Linked DNA regions of Aureimonas sp. SA4125. Each later gene encodes a partner of the first gene's protein in a complex. Links are inferred from orthologs where the notes say so. Each region holds a gene or a part of one and is shown in the gene's direction. Other genes may lie near its edges.

Evidence for each region.
Region 2: the proteins of dnaN (region 1) and Sa4125_RS10040 are in contact, whole or in part, in a solved structure (PDB 1OK7), measured with the Escherichia coli proteins. The link is inferred for Aureimonas sp. SA4125 from one-to-one orthologs.

The regions. Positions count from the first base shown.
Region 1 is NZ_AP025032.1:959-3,971, forward strand. Bases 1-2,840 are described here. They hold dnaN (DNA polymerase III subunit beta), read left to right. Parts: upstream 1-781; coding sequence 782-1,900; downstream 1,901-2,840. Other genes in these bases: dnaA (chromosomal replication initiator protein DnaA), read left to right, coding at 1-633; recF (DNA replication/repair protein RecF), read left to right, coding at 2,011-2,840. Also shown: more of recF, read left to right, coding at 2,841-3,013. UniProt on the Escherichia coli protein: Confers DNA tethering and processivity to DNA polymerases and other proteins. Acts as a clamp, forming a ring around DNA (a reaction catalyzed by the clamp-loading complex) which diffuses in an ATP-independent manner freely and bidirectionally along dsDNA.
Region 2 is NZ_AP025032.1:2,164,053-2,171,138, reverse strand. What follows is about bases 1,625-4,457. They hold Sa4125_RS10040 (DNA polymerase IV), read left to right. Parts: upstream 1,625-2,270; coding sequence 2,271-3,644; downstream 3,645-4,457. Other genes in these bases: dnaE (DNA polymerase III subunit alpha), read right to left, coding at 3,795-4,457; Sa4125_RS10045 (hypothetical protein), read left to right, coding at 1,625-2,210. Outside these bases: Sa4125_RS10060 (PleD family two-component system response regulator), read right to left, coding at 1-737; Sa4125_RS10055 (response regulator), read right to left, coding at 747-1,118; Sa4125_RS10050 (DUF3572 domain-containing protein), read left to right, coding at 1,246-1,557; more of Sa4125_RS10045, read left to right, coding at 1,554-1,624; more of dnaE, read right to left, coding at 4,458-7,086. UniProt on the Escherichia coli protein: Poorly processive, error-prone DNA polymerase involved in translesion repair and untargeted mutagenesis. Copies undamaged DNA at stalled replication forks, which arise in vivo from mismatched or misaligned primer ends.

The DNA.
Region 1 (3,013 bases):
CAGGTGATCGTCGCCGCCGACCGCCCGGCCTTCGAGCTGGAATCGCTCGATGCGCGCGTGCGCTCGCGCCTTGCCGGCGGCGTTGCGATCGAGATGGCCGCGCCCGACTTCGACATGCGCAAGGAGATCCTGACCACGCGCACGGCGGCCCTGAAACTCGAGGACCCGACTTTTGCGATCGACGACAAGGTGGTCGACACGATCGCCCGCCGCGTCATTGGCTCTGGCCGCGATCTCGAAGGCGCGTTCAACCAGATCGCCTTCCGCCATGCCGTCGGCCAGCCGCTCTCGGCCGACCATCTCGACGATCTCCTGAACTCGCTGACGCGCACGAACGGCGAGAAGCGCATCCGGATCGAGGACATCCTCAAATTCGTCTCGCGCCACTACAACATCTCGCGCACCGACATCCTCTCGGCCCGCCGGACCCGCACGATCGTGCGCCCGCGGCAGATCGCGATGTATCTGGCCAAGACCATGACGCCGCGCTCGCTGCCCGAAATCGGCCGGCGTTTCGGCGGGCGGGACCACACCACGGTCCTCCACGCCGTGCGCAAGATCGAGGGCGAGCGGGCCAAGGACGAGAAGCTCGGCGAGGAGCTCGACCTCATCCGCCGCATGATCGAGGAATAGGCCGGCACGGCCTCTGCGCCGCGGCCGCCGCATCGCGGATGCCGCGCCGGCAAAGGCTTTTCAAGCGGTCCACGAGCCTCTAAAAGGTTCGGACTCCCGAGGGGAGCGCCTCTTCACGGCGCTTCTTCGAACGAATTGGTTGCCTCACATGCGTATCATCATCGAGCGTTCCAACCTGTTGAAGACGCTGGGCCACGTGCACCGCGTGGTCGAGCGGCGCAACACCATCCCGATCCTGTCCAACGTTCTGGTCAAGACCGAGGACGGCGCGCTCCGGCTGAAGGCAACCGATCTCGACCTCGAGATCACCGAGACCGTGGCGGCCAATGGCGAGCAGGAAGGCGCGACGACGGTTCCCGCGCATCTCCTCTACGATATCGTGCGCAAGCTCGCCGACGGCTCGGAGGTGAAGCTCGCCACGTATGCCGAGGGCACCCAGATGACGGTCACCGCGGGCCGCTCGAACTTTCGCCTGCAGTGCCTGCCGGAATCCGATTTCCCCGACATCACCGCCGGCACCTTCTCGCATTCCTTCAAGATCCCGGCGGCCTCGCTCGCCCGCCTCGTCGAGCGCACGCAGTTCGCGATCTCGACCGAGGAGACGCGCTATTATCTGAACGGCATTTTTCTTCACACCATCGAATCGGAAGGCAAGCTGCGGCTGCGGGCGGTGGCGACCGACGGCCATCGCCTCGCCCGCGCCGAGATGGAAGCGCCCGCCGGCTCGGAGGGGATGCCCGGCATCATCATCCCCCGAAAAACGGTCGGCGAGTTGCAAAAGCTGCTCGATGATGGCGGCGACGACATCCTGGTCGAACTTTCCGATTCCAAGATCCGCTTCACCATCGGCCCCGTGGTGATGACCTCGAAGCTGATCGACGGCACTTTCCCCGACTATCAGCGCGTCATCCCGCAGGGCAACGACAAGGCGCTGACGCTCGACCGGCAGTCGTTTTCAGCTGCCGTCGACCGCGTGTCGACGATCTCGTCGGAGCGCGGCCGGGCGGTGAAGCTCGCGGTCACCGCAGGCCAGCTGACGCTGACCGTGAACAGCCCGGATTCGGGCACCGCGACGGAGGAGCTTGCCGTCGGCTACGAGTCCGACGACATCGAGATCGGCTTCAACGCACGCTATCTCCTCGACATCACCGGCCAGCTCTCCGGCGACGAGGCGGTGTTCATGCTGGCCGACCCGGGATCGCCCACCCTCATCAAGGACGGCGGTGACGACGGCACGCTCTACGTGCTGATGCCCATGCGGGTGTGACGCCCGTCACGCTTCCCAACGCAAACGATCTGGCGCCCTTGCAAGGCGGCGACGAGGCGCAGGGCGGACAGCGTTCGCCGTCCGCTGCCGGGTGCTCGCGCCTCTTCAGCCTGCGGCTTGCCGATTTCCGCAATTACGAGGTGCTTCGCCTGGAGCTTGCCTCTCGCTTCACCGTGCTCACCGGGGAGAACGGTGCGGGCAAGTCCAATCTCATGGAAGCCGTGTCGCTGCTGACGCCGGGCAGGGGACTTCGGCGCGCCGCCTATCCCGAGATCGCGCGGGTCGGCGGCAGCGGCGGCTTTGCCGTGCAGGCAAGACTCCTCGGCGACGACGGCGAGGTCGACATCGCCACCTCCGCGCGCCCCGACGCTTCGGGCGCCCTGTCGCGCATCGTCAGGATCAACGAGACGCAGGCCAGGAGCGCCGACGAGATGCTGGATCACCTGCGCATCGTCTGGCTGACCCCGGCGATGGACGGCCTGTTCACGGGGGCGGCGGGCGAGCGCCGCCGCTTCCTCGACCGCCTCGTCCTCACCGTCGACCCCGCCCATGGCCGCAGGGCCGCCGACTACGAACGCGCCATGCGCTCGCGCAACCGTCTCCTGTCGGAGGACCGCGGCAATGATTCCTGGCTCTCCGGCATCGAGGCGCAGATGGCCGAGCTCGGACTCGCCATGGCGATCGCCCGCAGCGAACTCGTCGGCCTCATCCAGGCGATGATCGCCGAGGCGCCGGCCGACCAGCCTTTTCCGAAGGCCGACCTCCTTCTCTCCAGTGGCTACGAGACCGAAGACCTCGGCGGTCCGGCGGTGGCGCGCGAGGACGAGGCGCGCCTGCGCCTGGCCCGCCAGCGCGGGCTGGACCGTGCCGCCGGCCGCACGCTGGAGGGGCCGCACCGCGCCGATCTTTCCGTCACCCACCGCGCCAAGGCGATGCCGGCGGCGCTGTCCTCGACCGGCGAGCAGAAGGCGCTTCTCATCGGCCTGATCCTTGCCCATGCCAAGCTCGTCAGGGCGATGACCGGCACCGCGCCCGTCCTTCTTCTCGACGAGATCGCCGCCCATCTCGATCCCGGACGGCGGGCGGCGCTGTTCGACATCATCGACGGGCTCG
Region 2 (7,086 bases), 2.2 Mb from region 1 along the record:
GCCTTGGCGGTGCGCGCCTCGTCTGCCGAATCGCTGACGAGAAGGATCGGCACCTGGCGGAGCGCGTCGCTCGAACGGATCTGCGAGCAGAGACGCAAGGCGTCGTAGCTTGCCGTCGCAAGGTTCACGATGAAGAGATCGAAATTTCTGGACTGTTCGGCGTGGAGCGCCGCCGCGGGATCGCTCGTGGAGTCCACCTGGTGTTCGTTCTGCAGGATCTTCTTGATCCGTGCCGCGATCCCTGCGTCGTCGTCGAAGACGAGCAGACGGCCCGCCATGCCCTGACCGGCGAGCTGGCCGAGAAGGTCGTTGCGGGCGACAAGGCTCACCGTCGTCTCGGCCCTGATCCTCAGCTCGTCCGTCAGGATCTTCAGTCGCACGAGGCTGCGCACGCGGCTGAACAGTTGGAGGTCGCGGACGGGCTTGGTCAGGAAATCGTCGGCGCCCGCATCGAGGCCCGCGACCCGGTCGGCAGGCTGGTCCAGCGACGTGATCAGGACGATCGGCAGGTGACGCGTGCGGGGGCTCTGCTTCAGGCGGCGGCAGACCTCGTAGCCATCGAGATCGGGCATCATCACGTCGAGCAGGACGATGTCGATGGTCTCGCGCTCGCAGATCTCGATCGCCTCGGCGCCGCTACGCGCCGTCAGCACCTCGAAATACTCCGCCGCCAACCGCGCCTCCATCAGGCGCAGATTGATGTCCATGTCATCGACGACGAGAATCCGGGCGGTCATGGAGCTTCCTCACGCATCTCCGAGAAACGACTTGATCGTCTCGATGAACTTGGTGACGGAGATCGGCTTGGAGATGTAGGCCTCGCAGCCGCCCTGCCGGATGCGTTCCTCATCACCCTTCATGGCGAAGGCGGTGACGGCGATCACCGGGATCTTGTACAGATCATGGTCCGCCTTGAGATTGCGCGTCACCTCCAGCCCCGAAATTTCCGGCAGCTGGATGTCCATCAGGATCAGGTCGGGTCGGTGCTGGCGCGCCAGTTCCACCGCCGACAGGCCGCTCCTCGTCTGGACGGTGAGATAGCCGTGCGCTTCGATCAGGTCGCGAAACAGCTTCATGTTCAGCTCGTTGTCTTCGACGATCATCACGGTCTTCGGCATTCACCCGTCTCCACTTTCCGGCAATGCGACCCGGACACAACGTTTTCGTCGGCAGATACGTCGAGACATAGCGCGATTTGATTTAAGAATTGGGAATCAATCGAACCGAGTGTGAAGGACAATATCCGTGTTGAAAACTGAAAGGGATGCCACGCGGGAATCATCGCAGGCGGCAGCTCTGGAAATCGGAGTAAAGGCGCTGACATTCATTGCTGCAGACTCCGAGCAGCTGGAGCGGTTTCTTGCGCTGTCGGGAATGGAGGCGGGCCAGGTGCGGGCCGCGACGCGCGACCCGGCCTTCTTCGCCGGACTCCTCGACTTCGTGCTCGGCCATGAGCCGACGCTGATCGCCTTTGCCGAATCGGCTGAACTCTCGCCCCAGTCGGTCGGCGAGGCCCGCGACCGGCTCGGCGGCCCCTTCGAGGCGGCGCCTCGGTGAGTCGCCCACTGGTCACTGCCGGGCCGGAAGTCGATTCCCTCGCCATCAGCCGGCAAGCGTTGCTTGTGCTCGACATCGACGAGGTCGTTCTCCATTTCATCGAGCCGTTCTGCGCTCTTCTGGAAGAGAGCGGCGCGCGGCTGCGAGCCAACAGCTTCCATCTGACGGGCAATGTCCGCTCCGTGGCCACGGGCGCAGCCCTGGCCGGCAGCGCGCTCGACGCGGTGACGATGCGCCTCTATGCCGAGCAGGAGACCCGGCAACTGCCGGTCGACGGCGTCGGCCCCGCGCTCGAGCGCCTGTCGGACAGCGCCGACATCGTCTTTCTCACGGCGATGACGCCGTCCTACTATCCGCAGCGGCGGCGGCTGCTCGATGCGGCCGGTCTCGGCTTTCCCATGATCGCGACCGAGCGCTCGAAGGGCGCGGTCGTGGCCGAACTCGGCCAGCGCTGGAGCGGGCCGATCGTCTTCGCCGACGACCTGCCGCCCAATCTGGCCTCCGTCGGCCGCAGCCTGCCACGGGCGCGCCTCGTTCATCTCATGGCCAACGACATGTTTCGGCGCCATTTGCCGCCTCTGCCCGAAGGCGCCGAGAGCGCTCTCGACTGGGCGGAGGCCAAGCCCATCATGGCACGGCTTCTCGCCGGCTGAGCAATCGCATCGCCCCATTCGCCGCTTGCGGGTTCTGCGCGGCTGCCCTTAGATCGGGTCATGGCGACGCCCGAGTCTGCTGATCCCGTTCACCCTGGCTTCTGCCGGGACTGCCTTTCCCGGCAGTCCGGCAACGCCCGGCGTTGTCTCGTTTGCGGCAGCCCGCGCGTCCTTTCCCACCCCGAACTCTTCGCGCTCTCCCTCGCCCATCTCGACTGCGACGCCTTCTACGCCGCCGTCGAAAAGCGCGACCGCCCCGATCTCGCCGACAAGCCGCTGATCATCGGCGGCGGACGCCGGGGCGTGGTGACGACGGCCTGCTACATCGCCCGGATCACCGGCGTGCGATCGGCCATGCCGATGTTCAAGGCCCTGAAACTCTGCCCCGAGGCCGTGGTGATCAAACCCGACATGGCGAAGTACGCCGCCGTCGGCAAGGAGGTGCGCGAGCGCATGCGCGCCATCACGCCGCTCGTCGAGCCGGTCTCGATCGACGAGGCCTTTCTGGACCTTTCCGGCACCGAGCGGATGCATGGCGAGCCGCCGGCGATGACGCTCGCCAGGCTCGCAGCGGCGATCGAGCGGGACTTGCGGATCTCGGTCTCGATCGGACTGTCGCACAACCGCTTTCTCGCCAAGATCGCCTCGGACCTCGACAAGCCGCGTGGCTTTTCCGTCATCGGCCGGGCGGAAGCGCTGGGATTTCTGCGGGACAAGCCGATCACGCTCCTGTCGGGCGTCGGGCAGGCGACCGAGACGGCGCTCGCGCGCGACGGGCTGCGCCTGATCGGACAGCTGCAGGGCATGGACGAGACCGCGCTGATGCGGCGGTACGGCATGATGGGGCAACGCCTGTCGCGACTTTCGCGTGGCATCGACCCGCGCCCGGTCGAACCCCGCGGCGAAACGAAGAGCATTTCGGCCGAAACCACCTTCAACGACGACCTCTCGCGCCGGGAGGACCTGATCCCCATCCTGCGAACGCTCAGCGAGAAGGTGGCGCGTCGCCTGAAGGCGACCGACCTTGCCGCGGCGACCGTCATCCTGAAGCTGAAGACCGGCGACTTCAAGACGCGCACGCGCAGCCGCAAATTGCAGCGTCCGACACGGCTCGCCGACCGGATCTTCGAGGCCGGGCGGCACCTGATCGAGGCCGAACTCGACGGCACGCGCTTCCGCCTCATCGGCATCGGTTGCCACGATTTTTCCGCCGCCGCGCTCGCCGATCCGGCGGACCTCGTCGATCCCCAGGCGGAAAAGCGCGCCAAGGCGGAAGCCGCCCTCGACAAGCTGCGCGACAAGTTCGGGAACGCTGCAATCGAGACCGGCTACACGTTTCGGGCCAAGCCGATCGATGCGCCCGCCTCGTCGCTGCGCACATTGGACGAGACGCCAGAACATCAGCCGTCCGAACGGCCTAAGCCGGGTCGCTGACAGAACGATTCAGGTGCGCGGTCGCTGTTGCGGGCAGGAAAGCACCCACCGACACAGCGCAACGCCTCCTGCGGGCTCACCCACGCCATCCGACTGGACGGGCCCCTGCCACCGGCGCCGGCGGCCTTCCCCAACGCTTCCCCTCGCGACTTACGTCAACTCCACCTCGAGGACGCCCGGCGCCGCCTTGATCGCACTGGCCATCTGCGGCGAGACGCGATAGCGCCCGGGCAGCGAGATCTCGATCTCGCGCTCACCGCCGGACTGGATCAGCACGAAGGAGACCTCGGCGTCGCCGGGATCGCGCAGCTGGTTGCGAAAAACCTTCAGCGGCCCTGCATCGCGCATGAAGACCCGCAGCGCCTTCTGATTGCGAACGGCCTCGTCCTCCAGCGACTGGACGCCCTGGACGCGCAGCGAGATGCCTTCCGGCCGTTCCTCGGCCCCGACCATAAGGATCACCGACGATCCCGGTTCGAGCAGCTCGCGAAACTGCGTCAGCGCCTCGGTGAACAGCACGACCTCGTACTGGCCGCTGGGATCCGACAGGGCGATGATGCCGAGCTTGCCGCCGCTCTTGGTCTTGCGTTCCTGGCGCGAGGTGACGGTGCCGGCGAGCCTGCCGGCGCTCGCCCCGCGCTTGACGCTCGCCACGACCTCGGCATGGGTCTGCACCCGAAGCCGCTTCAGCGTGTCCTTGTACTCGTCGAGCGGATGGGCGGAGAGATAGAAGCCGATCGCCTGGAACTCGCGCATCAGCTTCTCGGTCGAAGTCCAGCCCGGCGCGGGGTTCAGGCGCAGGCGCTCCGGCTCGCCGGAGGCGGCGCCGAACATGTCGTTCTGCCCGGAAATGCGCGCGTCATGCAGGCGCAGGGCATAGCCCGACAGGATCTCGAGATTGGCCGAGAGCTGTGCCCGGTCGTAGCCGAAGCAGTCGAAAGCGCCGGCGGCGACGAGGTTTTCGAGCGTGCGCTTGTTGACGATCTTCGGATCGATGCGGGCGCAGAAATCCTCCAGCGTGGCATAGCCCTTCGTCCCGCGCTGCTCGACGATGTGCTCGACCGCCTGCTCGCCGACCCCCTTGATCGCCGCCAGCGAATAGAAGATCCGGTCGCCCTCGACCTCGAAGGCACGGTGCGAGGTCTGGACGGAGGGCGGAACGACGGCGATGCCAAGGCGCGTCGCGTCGAGGCGAAAATCGTTCAGCTTGTCGGTATTGCCGATATCGAGCGTCATCGACGCGGCCAGGAATTCGGTCGGGTAGTTCGCCTTGAGATAGGCCGTCTGATAGGCGACGAGCGCATAGGCGGCGGCGTGGCTCTTGTTAAAGCCATAGTCGGCGAACTTCGCCAGAAGGTCGAAGATCATGTTCGCCTGAGGCTTCGTCAGGTCGTTCTTGACGGCGCCCTCGACGAAGCGCACGCGCTGCTGGTCCATCTCGGCGCGGATCTTCTTGCCCATGGCGCGGCGCAGGAGATCGGCCTCGCCGAGCGAATAGCCGGACAGGATCTGGGCGATCTGCATCACCTGTTCCTGGTAGATGATGACGCCCTGCGTCTCCTTCAGCACCACCTCGATCATTGGGTGGATGTAGTCGGCCTTTTCCTCGCCGTGCTTGCGCGCGTTGTAGGTCGGGATGTTCTCCATCGGGCCCGGACGGTAAAGCGCGACGAGGGCGATGATGTCCTCGAAGCGGTCGGGCCGCATGCCGATCAGCGCCTTGCGCATGCCGATCGATTCCACCTGGAACACGCCGACGGTCTCGCCGCGCGTCAGCATGTCGTAGGTCTTCTTGTCGTCGAGCGGCAGGCTGCCGAGGTCGATGTCGATGCCGCGCCGGGCGATGAGGTCGACCGCCGTCTTCAACGTCGTCAGCGTCTTCAGGCCGAGGAAGTCGAACTTCACCAGGCCCGCCTGCTCGACCCATTTCATGTTGTACTGCGTGACCGGCATGTCGGAGCGCGGATCGCGGTACATCGGCACCAGCTGCGACAGCGGCCGGTCACCGATGACGATGCCGGCGGCATGCGTCGAGGCGTGGCGGTAGAGGCCCTCGAGCTTCAGCGCGATGGTGATCAGCCGGTCGACGATCTCCTCCTTCTCGCGCTCCTCCTGCAGCCGCGGCTCCTCGATGAGCGCCTGCGCCAGCGTCACCGGATTGGCGGGGTTGGCTGGCACCATCTTGCAGAGCTTGTCGACATGGCCATAGGACATCTCGAGGACGCGTCCGACGTCGCGCAGGCACGCGCGCGCCTGCAGCGTGCCGAAGGTGATGATCTGCCCGACCTGCTCGCGGCCGTATTTCTCCTGGACGTAGCGGATGACCTCGATGCGCCGGTCCTGGCAGAAGTCGATGTCGAAGTCGGGCATCGACACGCGGTCGGGGTTGAGAAAACGCTCGAAGAGCAGCGAGAATCGCAAGGGGTCGAGATCGGTGATCGTCAGGGAATAGGCGACGAGCGAGCCCGCGCCGGAGCCGCGGCCGGGGCCGACGGGAATGCCCTGAACCTTCGCCCACTTGATGAAGTCGGCGACGATCAGGAAGTAACCGGGAAATTTCATCCGCTCGATGACGTCGAGCTCGAAGGCGAGACGCGCCCGGTAGACCTCGACGGTCTGGCCTTCGCACGGGCCGTGGGCGGCAAGGCGCGCCTCCAGCCCCTCCTCCGCCTGGCGCCGAAGCTCAAGCACTTCGGCGACCTCGGCCTCGGCCGCATCGACGTCGGCACCGGCAAAGCGCGGCAGGATCGGCTTGCGGGTCCGCGGCCGGAAAGAGCAGCGCTGCGCCACTTCGATCGTGTTCTCCAGCGCCTCCGGCAGGTCGGCGAAGAGGACGGCCATTTCGGCTTGCGACTTGAGATAATGGTCGCGGGTCAGGCGGCGGCGGTCCTCGTGGCTGACGAGGCGGTTGCTCGCGACCGCGATCAGGGCGTCATGCGCGTCGAAATCGTCGGGCGCGTGGAAAAAGGGTTCGTTGGTGGCCACGAGCGGCAGTTCGAGATCGTAGGCGAGCGCGATGGTCTCGCTCTCGATCCGGCGACCGCGCTGGCCGTGGCGCTGCAGTTCGACATAGAGCCTGTCGCCGAAGATCGCGCGCAGGGTCTCCAGGCGCTGCCGGGCAATGCCACCGCGTCCGGCCTGGATCGCCGCGCCGATCGGCCCCAGCGGCCCACCGGTCAGGGCGATGATCCCCTCAGACCGCGTGCGCAGCCAGTCGAGGAGGACATGGGGACGGACATTGCCGTCGTGTTCGAGATAGGCGAGCGAGACGATCTCGACGAGATTGGCATAGCCTGCCTCGGTCGCCGCGATGAAGACCAGCGGGGCATGCGGCTCCGGCGCATTGCGCTCGCGCTGCGACACGCCGGCCTCCGGATCGGCGTCGCCGAAATCGACTTCCAGCTGGCAGCCGGTGATCGGCTGGATGCCGGCCTTCGCCGCC